4 regions of the Bradyrhizobium sp. KZN70725 genome follow, and region 2 is predicted to be linked to each of the others. Evidence: predicted binding sites of a transcription regulator. Region 2 holds the regulator's gene; each other region holds the start of a gene.
What was found. The regulator LexA, encoded in region 2, represses DNA repair genes until DNA is damaged. The targets are predictions, from matches to a motif close to TGTTCNNNNTGTGTTCNG.
Positions count from the first base shown of each region.

Region 1: the regulator LexA is predicted to act here: its motif matches at 2,381-2,398, upstream of ACZBJS_RS37965 (ATP-dependent Clp protease adaptor ClpS).
Region 3: the regulator LexA is predicted to act here: its motif matches at 2,259-2,276, upstream of ACZBJS_RS09540 (PA0069 family radical SAM protein).
Region 4: the regulator LexA is predicted to act here: its motif matches at 2,454-2,471, upstream of ACZBJS_RS29795 (DNA recombination protein RmuC).

Region 1 is NZ_JBUYWT010000075.1:26,149-30,357, reverse strand. Features, by position in the region: gene ACZBJS_RS37970 (tetratricopeptide repeat protein) at 1-614, shown strand, start outside; gene ACZBJS_RS37965 (ATP-dependent Clp protease adaptor ClpS) at 622-2,352, opposite strand; gene ACZBJS_RS37960 (mechanosensitive ion channel family protein) at 2,663-4,209, shown strand, end outside.
Region 2 is NZ_JBUYWT010000009.1:60,333-64,541, forward strand. Features, by position in the region: gene ACZBJS_RS11090 (HAD family hydrolase) at 1-617, shown strand, start outside; gene ACZBJS_RS11095 (molybdopterin molybdotransferase MoeA) at 644-1,855, shown strand; gene lexA (transcriptional repressor LexA) at 2,099-2,803, shown strand; gene ACZBJS_RS11105 (hypothetical protein) at 3,060-3,488, shown strand; gene ACZBJS_RS11110 (hypothetical protein) at 3,634-3,861, shown strand; partial or broken gene ACZBJS_RS11115 (ComEC/Rec2 family competence protein) at 3,858-4,209, opposite strand, start outside.
Region 3 is NZ_JBUYWT010000007.1:177,983-182,191, reverse strand. Features, by position in the region: gene moaB (molybdenum cofactor biosynthesis protein B) at 1-452, shown strand, start outside; gene ACZBJS_RS09550 (bifunctional helix-turn-helix transcriptional regulator/GNAT family N-acetyltransferase) at 577-1,518, opposite strand; gene ACZBJS_RS09545 (glycosyltransferase family protein) at 1,564-2,133, opposite strand; gene ACZBJS_RS09540 (PA0069 family radical SAM protein) at 2,298-3,464, shown strand; gene ACZBJS_RS09535 (VOC family protein) at 3,582-4,028, shown strand; gene ACZBJS_RS09530 (ribonuclease HII) at 4,123-4,209, shown strand, end outside.
Region 4 is NZ_JBUYWT010000040.1:31,068-35,276, reverse strand. Features, by position in the region: gene truA (tRNA pseudouridine(38-40) synthase TruA) at 1-719, opposite strand, end outside; gene fmt (methionyl-tRNA formyltransferase) at 719-1,654, opposite strand; gene def (peptide deformylase) at 1,805-2,332, opposite strand; gene ACZBJS_RS29795 (DNA recombination protein RmuC) at 2,503-3,720, shown strand; gene ACZBJS_RS29790 (AmpG family muropeptide MFS transporter) at 3,908-4,209, shown strand, end outside.

The DNA.
Region 1 (4,209 bases), on a different contig from region 2:
GCCTGCCGCGGATCTTCCGCACCACCGTCGAGACCATTCCCGCAGCGATATCCTATCTGCGGGCGGATGCCGGCAAGCTCGCGCGCTGGCGCGAGGCGCTCGCCGGCGTGACCGCGCTGAAGGTCGGCGTGGTCTGGGCCGGCAATCCCAGGCACAAGGGCGACCGCCAGCGCTCGCTGCCGGCGGACGCCGTGCTGCCGCGGCTGGTCACATCGGGCGTGCAGCTGTACAGCCTGCAGAAGGAGCCGCGGCCGGACGATGCTCCGGTGCTGCGAGCCCTTGGCGCAGGTATCGTCGACCTCGCGCCGACGCTCGGCGATTTCGCCGACACCGCGGCGGCCGTCTGCGCGCTCGATCTCGTCATCGCCGTCGACACCTCGGTGGCGCATCTCGCCGGCGCGCTCGGCCGCCCGGTCTGGATGCTGTGTCCCTATGCGCTCGACTGGCGCTGGCTGCGCGATCGCGCCGACACGCCCTGGTATCCGACCATGCGGCTGTTCCGCCAGGACAGACCGCAGGCCTGGGATCGCGCGCTGGCGCGCGTGTCGGACGAACTCGCGCGGCTCGCCGGCGGCGAGCGCGAGTTGCTGTTGCCGGCACGTTTAGTGCGTTGACCGGCCATCACCCCGCACTCATCCCCTGCGCGCCGCCGAGCAGCTTCACGTTGAGCCGGCCGCCGTCGAACAGCATCTCGTTCAGCGCTGCGCCGATGTCGTCAGCAGTGACATCCTGGCCTCCCCCGCGGGCGATGCTGGCCTGAGCGATGCGGCGCATCAGCTCCTTGATGAATGCGGCGCTGACCCCGGCGGTGCGCTGCACCGCTGCGTCAACCACGGGCGGTTCGAGCGGCAGGCCCTTGCCGTACAGTCGGATCAGCTTGCCGCGCCCGGTCTCGTCGGGCACCGGCACCTCGATGGCCTGGTCGATGCGGCCGGGCCGGCCGGCCAGCGCGCCTTCCAGCTCCTCGGGCCGGTTGGTGGTCAGCACGAACAGGATGTCGCAGTCCTCCTTCAGGCCGTCCATCTCGTTGAGCAGCTTGTTGAGCAGCGATTCCTCGCACGGTCCGCCCATGTCCTCGCGGTCGCGCGCGATCAGGTCGACATCCTCGATCACGACCATGGTCGGCTGCAGCAGCCGCGCGAGGCTCATATAGGCGCCGAGCAGGCCGACCTGCTCGGCGGTGATGATCAGCGTGGTGTGATCCGGCAGGTTGGTGGCGAGATAGCGAATGGTGTGGGTCTTGCCGGTGCCGGGCGGGCCGTAGAGCAGGATGCCCTTGCGGGTCGACTGCCCGAGCTCGCGCAGCAGATCGCGGCTTTCGACGAAGTCGAGCACGTTGCGGTCGAGCAGCCGCAGCGTCCGGTCCGGCAGGATCACGTCATCGCGCGCGACCGTCGGCAGGCGATGCACGGTCACGCCGCGGGCGCGGCCGCGATAGTCGGCGGCATCCTCGAGCGACAGGATCTTGCCGCGATAGGATCGTGCCGCGTACACGGCCGCTTCCAGCTCGGCAAAGGTCCGCTGCACCAAGGCGTTTCCGGCGACGCCTGCGGGCACCGCGAGCTCGATCCGCAAGCCCGGCTCGGTCTGATAATCACGATGGTAGCTGAGCAGCACCGCGTAGCGCAGCTCTCCGGTTTGGCATAGCCACAAGCCATTGGTCAGGCATTTCACCGACTCAGGCTCGCCAACGTCGACGTCGTGATACTGCGGCGGCGCGATCGGCGGCGCGTTGCGGCTGTTCTCCATCAGCGAGGCAATCGCGAGGGTCTCATAGCGGTGTTGCTCATGAATGCCGAAGAAATGGATCGGCACATCGAACAACCTGTCGATCGCGATCTGAACGTCCGCTCGCATGTGACCGGGAAATTGTCGCGACCGGGTCATGATCTGATTGCGCGGCGTCCCGGCAAAATGCCAATCGAGCGCCATGAAGGCATATCTGAACTCCTCGCTCGGTAGATTTTCCGAGCTTGCCCGCGCGGCGATCAGGCAGTTGCCGCACAGGCAGACTGTCCGGCGGATGAGAAACACGTCGGTGACGGGCTCCAGCGCGCCACAGAGATCGCACGGCCGGGCCGCGTCGGCGGCCGATGCGGTGATCAGCAATGGATGCCCGTTGTTGCGGATCAGCTGTTGGGCGGACTCCAGCAGTGCCTTGGCCACCGTCGCGGGATAGGGGCCGCATGCGAATCCGTTCTGGGCCTCGATTCGCGCGGTGACGGCAACAGCCTCTTTCCGGGACTTGCCGAATACCGTGCGCAGCAGGTTGCGCATGAATTCTATCGGTGTCTCGTCGTCATCATGGATGAAGAGCCTGACCGGACCGTTCTCGGCAAAAACGTCGTGCATGAAACTCCCGAAACGCAATTGGGAACAAAAGAACAAAGTAAGAACATCACGGCGGCTCCTGCGCGTCAAGCGAAAGATTCTGCGGTCTCACCCCTGACGTGTAGTGAGCCGGCCGGGAACGCGCACTGGAAGTGTAAACGCGGCTCAACGCCTGTGACGATTGTGTTGCGGTAAATGCCAAGAGATGGCCGTCACAGCGGCAAACTTCCGACACACCATCGGGGCGAAAAGGAGTATCCGACATGGCGCGAGCGCGAGAGCAGATTCCTCCCAAGGGTTTGCGGTCGCGCAGTTATTTTATGAGGCCCTCGTGTCGCACAAACTTCGCCTTGCGCTGCTTCTCGTCTTCACCTTGTTCGTCTCTCCCGCGCTGGCGCAGCCGGCCGCCAAGCCGGCGCCGCCGCAACCCGCTACCGGCGACGCGCTGACGCCCGAGCAGGCGAAACGTGCGCTCGACACGCTGCAGGACGACAAGAAGCGCGGCGAGATCATCAACACGCTGCGCGCCATCGCCAATGCCTCGCCGCAGGCGGCGGCCCAGCCGGCGCCTGCGCCGGAGCAGCATTCGCCGATCCCGCTCACCGCCGACAGCCTCGGCGCACAGCTGTTGCTGATGGTGTCCGAGCAGGTCGGCGAGATGTCGCGCGAGGTCGCCGACGTCGCGCGCACGCTGACGCATTTCCCGGCGTTCTACTACTGGTTCGTGCGTACCGCCAACGATCCGGTCGCCTATGGCCTCTTGATCGATATCGCCTGGAAGCTGGCGCTGGTGTTCGGCTGCGCGCTGGCCGCCGAATGGGTGGTGTTCCGCCTGATCAAGCGGCCGGTCGCGTTCCTGGAAGCGCGGCTGCCGCAGACCGCGCGCATGCCGGTGCAGACGCTCGCCATCGTCGATCCGCCGTCGTCGGTTGCCGACGTCACGCCGGCGCCCGAGTTGCAGCGGCGCCGGCTCAGCCTGGCGCGGGCCTGGCAGTCGCTGGTCCGGCTGCCCTTCGTGCTTGGGCGCCTTTTGCTCGAATTGCTGCCGGTCGTCGTGTTCGGCGGCATCGCCACCGCGCTGCTCGGCACCGAGATCGGCGATCAATCGACCACGCGGCTCGTGATCCTGGCCGTCGTCAACGCCTATGTGTTCTCGCGCGTCTTGATTTGCGCGGTGCGCGCGCTGGCGGGGCCGTTCGGCCTGTTCCGCGTCCGTGCCGAGACCGCGGCCTATATCGAGATCTGGGCCCGGCGCATCGTCGCCGTCGGCGTCTCCGGCATCGCCTTTGCCAATGTCGCGCTGCTGCTCGGGCTGCATCGCGCCGGCTATGCCGCGCTGATCCGGCTCGTGATGTTGGTCGTGCATCTGTTCGTCGTCGTCATCATCCTGCAGTGCCGCCGCCAGGTCGCCGACGCCATCCGCGCGCCGGCCGATCGCACCGGGCTTGCGGCGCGAACGCGCAACCGGCTCGCGGCGCTCTGGCATGTGCTGGCGATCGCGCTCGACCTCGCGCTGTGGGCAGTGTGGGCGCTCAACATCCGCAACGGCTATTCGCTGCTGCTGCAATATTTCGTCGGCACTGTCGCGGTGCTGCTGGTTACCCGCCTCGTTACCATGGTGGTGCTGAGCCTGATCGATCGCGGCTTTCGCATCAGCCCGGAGCTGATCCAGCGCTTCCCGGGGCTGGAGACGCGCGCCAACCGCTATCTGCCGCTGCTGCGCAAGGTGGTCACGGCAGTGATCGCCTTCATTGGCTTCGTCGCGCTGCTCGAGGTCTGGGGCGTCGATGCCATCGTCTGGTTCTATGGCGGCCAGATCGGAAGCCGCCTGATCTCGGCGCTGGTGACGATCGGCATTGCCGCGCTGGCCGCGGCCGT
Region 2 (4,209 bases):
AATTCACTCCCAACTCCGTCGACGTGCTGCTGTTCGATATCGGCCGCGTCGTGCTCGACATCAACTTTGACAAGGTGATGGCGCACTGGGCGCAGCATGCCGGGTGTGCGCCCGCCGAGCTCGCCACGCGCTTTGTCGTCGACGACAGTTTCAAGCATCATGAGATCGGCCGGATCGACGACGCGGCATTCTTCGAGAATCTGCGCCGGACGCTCGGCATCAACATCACGGACGCCCAGTTCCTCGAAGGCTGGAATGCGATCTTCACCGGCGAGATGCCGGGCATCGCCCCGCTGCTCGCGGCGGCCGCCAAGCGGATGCCGCTCTACGCCTTCTCCAACACCAATCCGGCCCATGTCGCGCATTTCTCGGTCACCCATGCCGAGCTGCTCAGCCATTTCCGCAACGTCTTCCTGTCCTCGAGCATCGGCTTCCGCAAACCCGACGCCGAGGCCTATGATCATGTGGTAAAAGCCATCGGCGTGCCGGCGTCGCGGATCCTGTTTTTCGACGACCTGGCCGCCAATATCGAAGGTGCGCGGGCCCGCGGCCTTTATGCTATCCACGTGACATCGACGGATGACGTGGCAAGGGCTTTGACCGCACTTGGAATTTGAAGATTAGGAATTGAGGAACTCTGAGCGTGGCCCTGATGCCGGTTGCCGATGCCCTGTCCGCCGTCCTCGCCGGCGCCGAACCGCTGCCGGAGGAGATGGTCGCGCTCGATGCCGCCTACCACCGCACGCTTGCGCACGACCTCGCGGCGCTCCGCACCCAGCCGCCGCAGCCGATGTCGGCGATGGACGGCTATGCGGTGCGCGCCGCCGATGCGGCTGATCTAAAGGCCCGGCTCAAGGTGATCGGCGAAGTCGCCGCCGGCCGGCCGTTCGACCGGACGGTCGGCGCCGGCGAGGCGGTGCGGATCTTCACCGGCGGCGTGATCCCCAATGGCGCCGACGCGGTGATCATCCAGGAGGACACCGCCGTCGACGGCGACCACATCACGATCACGGAGGCCGCCAGCGTCGGGCGGCACATCCGCCCGGCTGGGGTCGACTTCCGTGAGGGCGAGGTGCTGCTCGCCGGCGGCAGCCGCCTGTCCGACCGCGCGCTGTCGCTGGCGGCCGCCATGAACTATCCGGGACTTGCGGTGCGCCGCCGCCCGAAGGTCGCGGTGCTGGCGACCGGCGACGAGCTGGTGATGCCGGGCTCGCAGCCCGGCCCCGGCCAGATCGTCTATTCCAACGGCTACGCGCTGCGGGCGCTGGCGCGCGCCGAGGGCGCCGAGACCGTCGACCTCGGCGTTGCCGCCGACACGGTGGAGGCGACCACGGCGGGCATCCGCCGGGCGCGCGAGGCCGGTGCCGATGTCCTGATCACGACAGGCGGCGCCTCGGTCGGCGACCACGATCTCGTCAAGCGGTCGCTGGAAGCCGAGGGCGTCGACATGACGTTCTGGCGGATTGCGATGCGGCCCGGCAAGCCGATGATGCATGGCCGGCTCGGCGCGATGAGGGTGATCGGCCTGCCCGGCAATCCGGTGTCGTCCTATGTCTGCGCCTTCCTGTTCCTGGTGCCGTTGATTCGGGCGCTGAGCGGCCGGAAAGTGATTCATCATCGCCGCACGAGCGCCCTGCTCGGCCGCGACCTCGCCGCCAACGACCAGCGCGAGGACTATCTGCGTGCACGGCTCGAAGCGCGCGAGGACGGCACGTTGATCGCAACGCCGGTGACGCAGCAGGACTCGTCGTTGCTCGGGAATCTCGCTGCGGCACGGGCACTTCTCGTGCGCCCGCCGTTCGCGGCGGCGGCCGTCGAAGGCAGCGAATGCGAGATCCTGACACTGCCCGAATAGGGTTTTCGCGCCCCGCCGATTGTGCGTTGCCCGACACGTTCACCGGAAATTAAGTGGTTGCGGAACACATATCGAACATATAGTGTCCGTTCATGATTTGTTTCGAGTGCTGGTGTCTACATTCGGGAAGCTGCATGGAAGCAGGTGCATCGAGCACATGCTCCTGAGGTCAGGCCCGGCCTGCAGGCCCCACCAGAAGAGTCTCGGAATCGAACGACGCTATCAACCGGGGGAATACTCGAGATGCTCACGCGCAAACAGTACGAACTACTGCGTTTCATCAATGAACGTCTGAAAGAGGCCGGCGTACCGCCCTCCTTCGACGAGATGAAGGATGCGCTCGACCTGCGCTCGAAGTCCGGTATCCACCGCCTGATCACTGCGCTGGAGGAGCGCGGCTTCATCCGCCGTCTGCCGAACCGCGCCCGCGCCATCGAGGTCATCAAGCTGCCCGAACTCTCGGCCGGCGGCGGCAACGGTCGCCGCGGCTTCACGCCCAGCGTCATCGAAGGCACCCTCGGCCGGCGCGCCAGCACGCCGCCGATTGCCGAGGACGACGGCAACCGTCCGGTCGCGGTCCCCGTGATGGGCCGGATCGCCGCCGGTACGCCGATCGAGGCGCTGCAGACCCGCAGCCACACCATCAGCGTGCCGCCCGACATGCTCGGCGCCGGCGAGCACTACGCGCTCGAGGTACGCGGCGACTCGATGGTCGATGCCGGCATCCTCGACGGCGACATGGCGCTGATCCAGCGCAACGACGTCGCCAATACCGGCGACATCGTGGTGGCGCTGATCGACGAGGAGGAAGCGACCCTGAAGCGCTTCCGCCGCCGCGGCGCATCGATCGCGCTCGAGCCGGCCAACACCGCCTATGAAGTGCGCATCCTGCCGCCGAACCGGGTCCGCATCCAGGGCAAGCTGATCGGCCTTTATCGCAAATACTGAATTGCAAATACTTGCGGCGGCCGGGAACGAGCAACACGTCGGATCGTTCCTTGCATGATAGTGTAGCGTACGGCCTGCCCGATGCGCTCCGATACCTCTCGCGCAGCGTCGCGTGTTTGTGATCGGAGCGATCTCGGACCAGTCGTACAATCGCCCAGAAACGAGCAGACGCTCGTTCGCTATCGTCCACTCTGGTAGAGGCCCTAATGCCTCAAGGAGAGGCACGGGTCGCTACCTCGAAATGAGGAGCCATCCGATGTGTGACTATAGTCTGCACGCCGTGGCATCGCGCCCCGCCATTGTCGGAGAGACGCTGATCACGACGACGTTCCGCGGCACGTCGACCCGCGGCTTTGCTTCGGAGAATGACCCCACTGTCGCGGTCTGCATGCTGCCGGGCACCGAGCTCGCTTTCGCCGAGAACGTTCGCTACGACAGCCGCTGGATCTGGACCAAGACGCTGAACTATCGCGTCGGCGTATTCAACGAAGTCGAGCCCGACGTGCCCGATCGGCATCATGATGCGGTCGAATTCCCCGACGGCAGCCATGTGCTGGTGACCCAGCTGGTCGAGGGACAGCGCGTCAGCGTGCTGCAATTGCCGGCGCTGCATCCGCCGGTCGAGCAGAAGCCGAAGGTTGTGGAGCGGCGGCCTTCCGCATTCGCAACGCTGTTTTTGGGTTGAGCGCATCGTCGCCGTGGAATGAGCTGTTCGGCGGCGGATGACCTAAGCAATTTCGGGCGACCCCGGACTCCCGCTTCCGGGGCGCAGAAGGAGATTTGCGTCGGCCGGCACCTTGGCGCATCATCGGGTACCGAGGACGTGCGCGGTGGTCGATAAGGTCACATGGCAAAAGGCTGGACGCGTCACGGAACCGGGCCGCTACATGTTCCGGTTCGGTTGGCTGACGGTAACGGCCGACGACCTGAAAGTCTGGGAGCAATTTCCCGAGGCTTCCTTCACTCTCGTCAAGAAGCCCGACGCCGGCCCCGACTCCGACGAATACCATCTCGGCCTGTTCGAGCTGCCGAGCGCGCCCTTGCCGGACCACGGCTAATCATCGCCCTGCAGATCGGTCTCGGCCGGCGTCGCATCCACCGCAGGCCGCGGCGCGGGGGCGCGTAGCGTCGTCTCGCTCTCGCCGTCGCCGGGAACCGCCGGCGACCACGGCCGGTCGATCCCGCCGGGCTTGACCGCATCGACGACGTAGCCGTCCCTGCTCCGTCGCAGCACCAGCGCGCCGTGGCGGCGCAGCCGCTCGGCATCGATCACCGATGCCGCGCAGCCCTGCGGCGCCGGCCGCGCCGTCACGATCAGGCCTGCGCGCTCGCAGTCGTCCACTAGGGCCTCCGGCCGGGTCGCCAGCGCGACGAAGGCGCCGCCGGGTCCCTGGGTCACGCAGCCG
Region 3 (4,209 bases), on a different contig from region 2:
GTCTCACCGCGGCCGGCCACAAGCTCGCGGCGCGCGAGATCGTCACCGACGATGTCGAGGCGATCAGAGCCGTGATCCGGCGCTGGATCGCCGATCCCGCTGTCGATGCCGTCATCACCACCGGCGGCACCGGCTTCACCGGCCGCGACGTGACGCCGGAGGCGGTCGAGCCATTGTTCGAGAAGCGGATGGACGGCTTTTCGATCGCCTTCCACATGCTGAGCCACGCCAAGATCGGGGCGTCGACTGTCCAGAGCCGCGCCACCGCTGGCGTTGCGGGCGCGACCTTCGTCTTCTGCCTGCCCGGCTCGCCCGGCGCCTGCCGCGACGGCTGGGACGGCATTTTGGCGGCGCAACTCGACTACCGCACGCGCCCCTGCAATTTCGTCGAGATCATGCCGCGGCTGGATGAACATCTGCGCCGCCCGAAGGCGAAAGGCGCGAGCGCTTAGCCTCCCTCATTCCGGGGCGTGCGAAGCGCGAACCCGGAATCCAGAGATTGTGGCGCGAGATGCCGGGTTCGATGCTGCGCATCGCCCCGGAATGACGCCGGAGGGTAAAGAGAGGTAAAGAGCCCTACAACTCCAGCTCCCAGGTCTCGCCGACTAGGTCGACGCCAAAGCTGTGGTGCTTTTCTTCCTTGACCCGCTCGAAGCCGGCACGGGCGTAGATGCCGCGCGCGGCGACCAGGATGCTCTGGGTCCACAGCGTCATCTTCTTGTAACCCTTCTCGCGCGCGGCGCGGATGCATTGCTCGACCAGTGCGCGGCCGACGCCGAGCCCGCGCGCCTTTTCTTCCACCAGCAGCAGGCGCAGCTTGGCGACCCCGTCGCCGCCGTCGACCAGGAAGACCGAGCCGACCGGCTCGCCGTCGACCTCCGCGATCCAGCAATGCTCGCGCGCCGGATCGAACGATCGCAGAAACTGCGCGCAGATCTCGGCCACCAATGCCTCGTAGCTAATGTCCCAGCCATACTCCTCCGCGTAGGCTTGTCCCTGCCGCGAGACGACCCAACCCATGTCGCCGACGCGATGGCTGCGCAGCAGGAAGCCGACCGGTTTCTCGGCCGGCGGCTCCAGCGATTGCTCGATCGTGCCCATGGCGCGCACCACCGCGGCGCGACGGTCGCCGTCCATCTGCTTCAATAGCGTCCCGACCTCGCTGCGCGAGCGGCAGTCGAGATCGGCGGCAGCAGTGCGGCCCTTGGCGGTGAGGGCCACCTCGTTGACGCGCTTGTCGGCCTTCGATGGCTTCCGCGTCACGATCTGGCGCCTTTGCAGCGCCGCCAGCGTGCGGCTGACGAAGCCGGCATCGAGGTCGAGATCGCGCACCAGATCGGTTGCGGTGCAATTTTCGCGGTGCGCGAGCTCGTAGATGATCCGCGCTTCCTGCAGCGTGAATGGTGAGTGCAACAGCTTCGGCTCGATGATGCCGAGCTTGCGGGTATAGAACCGGCTGAAGCCGCGGACCGCGGCGACCTGGCTCTCGAGCGTGGTGTCATGGAAGTTTGATTTCATCAAGCATACTATTTGACGGAATCAAATAATCCGCAAGCGCTTTGTTCAGGCCACCATGATCCGGCTCCGCAGCATGGTGCGGGAGGAACGGCCGAGCCGGCGCAGCAGGCGCGCCTCGGAGCGGCGGGCATCGGGCCGGTAGCCGCCGATCCGCTCGTAATGCTCGCGCGCGATCAAAAGGCCCTGTTCGGCCGAGGGCCCGGTGATCATCCGGGCAACGAATTTGAGGCCGTCGCGCAGGCCCGGGTCGGTGTAGGGTGCGCGGGCGTAGCGGAAGATGCCGGCGCGGTCCTTGCCGCTGGCCGCCACCATCTGGATGAACTGGGTGGTTTCCTCGATCCAGCCGGCATCGAGCACGGCGCCCGGATGCAGGAACATCAGCCAGGGCGACCGCGCCTGCCGCGCGCCTGCCGCAAGCGCGGCGGCGCGCGTGCCCTCGAAGCGCAGGAAGCGGCAGCCGGCGACGTCGGCGACGCGCTCCATCACATCGCTGTGGCTGCGGTCGACCAGCAGCACTTCGCGGATGACGCCCGCGGCCGCGCCCGGCACCAGCGCCGCCAATGTTACGACCGCGGTGCGCTCGACGCCGTCGGTTGGAATGATCACGCTCAGCATGATTTTGAGGCTTCGATGGCTCAAACGGTGGAGAAACTCCGGCCGTGTTATCACCTTGTCATATTCAAAGCAGCCTGTTCGCCTGCAGAATTTTGTAGCAAGGTTTTGTGGAATTTCTCCGTTCATGTTCTTGATTTGTTCTCGTGCTGTGTTAGCTTCAAAGCATGAGCCGAGCATCCTCTCATGCCCTCAAGCACCCGCCGGTAACGGCGCCCTCCGATAACCCGGCGGGTGCACCTTCCCCTTTTCCCGAGCTTGCGGTCGCGATCGAGCGCGAGCGGCGGCGCGGCCGCGGCGCGCAGTCCAACGCCAGCGGCCGCTACGAGGCCGAGGCGCGCGTTGCCTTCGACGACGGCTGGCAGAGCCTCGAGGACCTGCCGCCATTTGCGACCAGCGTGGCGCTCGACACCTCGCGCAAGGTGATCACCCGCAACGACTCGCCCGACATCGGCTTCGACCGCTCGATCAATCCGTATCGCGGCTGTGAGCACGGCTGCGTCTATTGCTTCGCGCGGCCGACCCACGCCTATCTCGGCCTGTCGCCGGGGCTGGACTTCGAATCGAAGCTGTTCGCCAAGCCGGACGCACCCGCGCTGCTCGAGAGGGAGCTGGCGGCACCGGACTACGAGGCGCGGATGATCGCGATCGGCACCAACACCGATCCCTATCAGCCGATCGAGCGCGACCGGAAGATCATGCGCGGCATCCTCGAGGTGCTGGAGCGCGCCGGCCATCCGGTCGGCATCGTCACCAAGTCGGCGCTGGTCACCCGCGACATCGACATCCTGGCACGTATGGCCAAGCGCAATCTCGCCAAGGTCGCGCTCTCGGTGACGACGCTCGACCCGAAACTCGCCCGCACCATGGAGCCGCGCGCCTCGACCCCGCCGAAGCGGCTCGAGGCGATCAAGCGGCTCACGGATGCCGGCATCCCGACCACGGTGATGGTCGCACCCGTGATCCCGGCGCTGAACGATTCCGAGATCGAGCGCATCCTCGATGCCGCCGCACATGCCGGCGCCAGGGAGGCGAGCTATGTGCTGCTGCGGCTGCCGCTCGAGGTGCGCGATCTGTTCCGCGAATGGCTGATGGCCAACTATCCCGATCGCTACCGTCACGTCTTCACGCTGATCCGCGACATGCGCGGTGGCCGCGACTACGACTCGCAATGGGGCACGCGGATGAAGGGCACCGGCCCGATGGCCTGGATGATCGGCCGCCGCTTCGAGATCGCCTGCGAAAAGCTCGGCCTCAACAAGCGGCGGACCAAGCTGACCACCGATCACTTCGCCAAGCCGAAGCGCAGCGGGCAGCAGCTGAGCTTGTTTTAGGTGCCAGCAAAGTGATGATCGTCATTGCGAGGAGCGAAGCGACGAAGCAATCCATGCATCCGAATATGTGGAACAATGGATTGCGTCGCTTCGCTCGCAACGACGGGAAAGGTAAACATGAGTAACGCCGCGACCGCACGCTTCACCGTCCTCACGCTGGGCGTCAGCGACATGCGCGCCAGCATCGGCTTTTATGAATCGCTCGGCTTCTCCAGGAAGATGCGCGCGACCGGCGAGGAGGTCGCCTTCTTCGAGACCGGCGGCACCGTGCTCGGCCTGTTCCCGTGGCATCTGCTCGCTGCCGATGCCGGGCTGCCGGATCAGCCACGGCCTTCAGCGTTCCGCGGCGTCGCGATCGCTTGGAACTGCAACGACGACGCCGAGGTCGATCGTGTGATGGCGTTCGCGCTGTCGAAAGGCGCCAGGCTGCTGAAACCCGCGCAGCCGACCAGCTATGGCGGCTATTGCGGTTATTTCGGCGATCCCGACGGCCACGCCTGGGAAGTGGTGCGCGCGCCGGGCTTTGAGGTTCGCGACGACCGCCGGGTGTCAATCCCCGATTAGAGCGCCGATCCCGATTAGGGTGGCGGATTGAATAACGGGGAAGGGCGCCAGGTTCCCGGTTGCGCCGCGGGCCGGGCTTGATCACGATCCCCGCATGATTCGGGACAAGTCCAATCGCACGTCAAAGACCGCGTCGAAGAAGAAGCCGGCCGAGCCGGCCAAGCCGGACAAGCGCGTCATC
Region 4 (4,209 bases), on a different contig from region 2:
AGGTAGAGCCCGTCCGGCGGCGCCACGGGGCCGCAGGCGGCGCGGTTGCGGGCGGCGAGCGCACCGGCAAGATCGTCGGCGCTCCAGCGACCCTCGCCGACCCAGACCAGCGAGCCCACCATCGAACGCACCTGGCTGTGCAGGAACGAGCGCGCCGACGTCACGATGTTGACGGCGGCGCCGTCACGGGTGACATCGAGCTGATCGAGCGTCTTCTCCGGCGATTTGGCCTGGCACTCGGTGTCGCGGAAGGTGGTGAAGTCGTGCTTGCCGAGCAGGCGCTGCGCGGCGGCGTGCATCGCGTCAGCATCGAGCGCGCGCGGCACGCGCCAGACGCGGCCGATGTCGAGCGCGAGGTTCGCGCGCGTGTTGGTGATGCGATAGAGATAGTGCCGCCTGGTCGCGGAGAACCGCGCCTCGAAATCGTCGGGCACGATGTCAGCCGCGAGCACGCCGATCGGATTGGGCCGCAGATGCGCATTCAGCCCGTCGCGAAAGCGGCCGGGCGGAAAATGCTTGGCGATGTCGCAATGCGCGACCTGGCCGCGCGCATGCACTCCGGCATCGGTACGCCCTGCGCCATGGACGCGCACGTCCTCGCCGCAGATCGCCTTGACCGCCGCCTCCAGCGCGCCCTGCACGGTCGGCGCGGTGTCCTGGATCTGCCAGCCGGAGAACGGCGTGCCGTCATACTCGATGGTGAGCTTGTAGCGGGGCATCAGCCGAGCCGCGCAGGCGGCTTCAGCGGCGTGCCGCGCAAGAAGTCCGCCGCCTTCATCGGCGCCTTGCCGGCGCGCTGCAGTTCGAGGATCCGGATCGCGCCGTCGCCGCAGGCGATCGCGAAATTGTCGTCGAGCACATCGCCCGGTGCGCCCGAGCCTTTCGCCTGCTCGCAGCGCAGGATCTTCAGCCGCACCGGCTCGCCTTCGCCGGTGAGCTCGCACCAGGCGCCGGGAAACGGCGAGAGCCCGTGAATGTGCCGCAGCACCGCATGCGCCGGCTGCTTCCAGTCGATCCGCGCCTCGGCCTTCTCGATCTTGGCCGCATAGGTGACGCCGTCCGCGCTCTGCTTCGTCAGCTGCAAGCCGCCGCGCCCGAGCGCCGCCATCGCGCGCACCATCAGGTCGGCACCGAGCGGCGCCAGCGCGTCGTGCAGATCGGATGCCGTCATGCTGTCCGATATCGGCAACCGCTCGGCCATCGCGACGTCCCCGGTGTCGAGGCCGACATCCATCTTCATCACCATCACGCCGCTCGCGGCATCGCCAGCCATGATGGCACGGTTGATCGGCGCGGCGCCGCGCCAGCGCGGCAGCAGCGAGGCATGCAGGTTGAAGCAGCCGAGCCTGGGCGCGTCGAGAATGGCCTGCGGCAGGATCATGCCATAGGCGACGACGACGGCGGCGTCTGCGTCATGCGCGCGAAACTCCTCGAGTGCTTCCGGCGTTTTGAGGGTCTTCGGCGTCAGCACGGGAATGCCGAGGCGGCGCGCCTCCTGCTCGACCGGCGTCGGCTGCAGCTGCAGGCCGCGTCGCCCGCCCGGCTTCGGCCCGCGGGTGTAGACCGCCACGACCTCATGGCCATGGGCCACGAGCTCCAGCAGCGTCGGCACCGCGAAATCGGGCGTGCCCATGAAGATCAGGCGGAGAGGCATTAGACAGGCTCGGTAGCAGTTGGAGTGCTTAAGCGCGAAGCGCGTCTTCGCACAAGAAGCCCCGGGCATCCACGTTTTCGGCGACAGCGAAGCAAGACGTGGATGGCCGGGTCAAGCCCGGCCATGACGCGTCCGGGAAAGCGACCGCGCCTACTCCGCCGCGCGCTTGGCGGCCTTCTCGAATTTCTTGAACACGCGGTCGCGCTTCAGTTTCGACAGATAATCCACGAACAGCACGCCGTTGAGATGATCGATTTCGTGCTGGATGCAGGTGGCGTAGAGCCCTTCCGCATCCTCCTCATGCACCGTGCCGTCGAGATCGGTGAATCGCACGCGCACCCGCGCCGGCCGCTCGACCTCCTCGTAATATTCGGGTATCGACAGGCAGCCCTCTTCGTACACCGACAGTTCTTCCGAACGCGCAATGATCTCCGGATTGATGAAGACGCGCGGCTTCGCCGTGGTCTCGCCGTTCTCGTCGCGCTTGGCGAGATCCATGGTGATCAGCCGCAGCGGCTGCGCGACCTGAATCGCCGCGAGCCCAATGCCGGGCGCGTCATACATGGTCTCGAGCATGTCGTCGGCCAGCTTGCGGATCTCCGGCGTCACCTTCTCGATCGGTTTCGACACCAGCCGCAACTGCTTGTCCGGCAGGATGATAATTTCTCTTAATGCCATGGCGGCGATTTAAGCTGCTGACTTCATGGGGTCAATGCGCTCAGGAACCCGTTAGGACAACGTTAACCACGTTTCTTCACTCCGCATTAACCCGGAAAATCAGGGATGCATTTGCCATAACCGTTCCCTCTTCGTTCGCGCCGGGCCGCGAATCGGCTACAACTGCCGGCATGAACGAGATTCTCCTCACGATTGGCGACCTTCCCGTCCGTGTCTCCGACGCCTTGATCGGCCTTGGGGCGCTGGCGCTGATCCTGCTGTTCGCCATTGCGGTGGTGATCGCACGCGCCAGCCGGCGCGGCGCGGAACTCGCAATGGCCCAGGCCATCCGCGCCGAAGAGCTGGAGGAGCGCCTCGCCGACATGCTGCGGGCCCAGAGCGAATCCTCCGGGCGGGTCGATGCCAAGGTTGATACTATGGCGCAGGCGCTGGCCGGCCGCCAGGCCGAGATGGCCCGGGCCGTCAACGAGCGGCTCGATTCGGTGACCCACCGGGTCGGCCAGTCGATGGAGCAATCGACCCGCAACACGATGGATTCGCTGCGCGTGCTGCATGAGCGGCTCGGCATCATCGACCACGCGCACAAGAACCTCAACGAGCTCACCACCCAGGTGACGACGCTGCGCGACGTGCTCGCCAACAAGCAATCGCGCGGCGCCTTCGGCCAGGCGCGGATGGAGGCGATCGTCCAGGACGGCATGCCGAAGGGCTCGTTCGAGTTCCAGTACACGCTGACGTCGGGCAAGCGGCCGGACTGCGTGGTGTTTCTGCCCGACCAGCGCCCGCTCTGCATCGACGCGAAATTCCCGCTCGAGGCCATGACCGCGCTGCACGATGCGCGCAGCGACGAGGAGCGCAAATTCGCCAGCCAGCGGCTGCGCGCCGACGTGCTGAAGCATGTCAGCGACATCGCGGAGAAGTACCTGATCCCTGGCGAGACCCAGGACACCGCGCTGATGTTCGTGCCGTCGGAATCGGTCTATGCCGAGATCCATGACGGCTTCGACGACGTGATCCAGAAGGCCTATCGCGCGCGCGTCGTGCTGGTATCGCCCTCGCTCTTGATGCTGGCGATCCAGGTGATGCAGCAGATCCTGAAGGACGCCCGCATCCGCGACGCCGCCGACCAGATCCGCAACGAGGTGATGCATCTCGGCGACGACCTCGGCCGCCTGCGCGATCGCGTGCTCAAGCTGCAGACCCATTTCGGCCAGGTGAACGAGGACGTCAGGCAGATCCTGATCTCCGCCGACAAGATCGAGAAACGCGCCGGCCGGATCGAGGAACTCGACTTCAGCAAGTCCGAGACCCCGATCGAGGTCCCCCGCTTCGTCAAGCCCGCCCCCGACCTGTTCCCCGCCCCGCGCAAGCTGCAGGCAGGGGAGTAGCCACCTCGCCCCGCTTGCGGGGAGAGGTCGAAATTCGCGCATCGCGCGAATTTCGGGTGAGGGGGAGCTTCCGCACATTGCACCCGTCATAATTCGCTGAGAAAGCCCCTCACCCCAACCCTCTCCCCGCGAAAGAGCGGGGAGAGGGAGCCAAGGCAGCTGCGGTCGAATCTGCTAACAGAGGGACATGACCGCGCCCGAAGTGACCGCGACCCAATCGGAAAAGAATCCCCCCGCCGCCACCTCCTGGCGCGACAGTTTTGCGGTGTATCTGCAGCCGCGGGTGCTGATCGTGCTGCTGCTGGGCTTCTCCTCGGGGCTGCCGCTGGCACTGTCGGGCTCGACGCTGCAGGTCTGGATGAAGGAGGCCGGGGTCGATCTCGGCACCATCGGGCTGCTGGCGCTGATCGGCACGCCCTACACGCTGAAATTCCTCTGGGCGCCGCTGGTCGACGCGCTGCATGTTCCGCTGTTCACGCAGATGTTCGG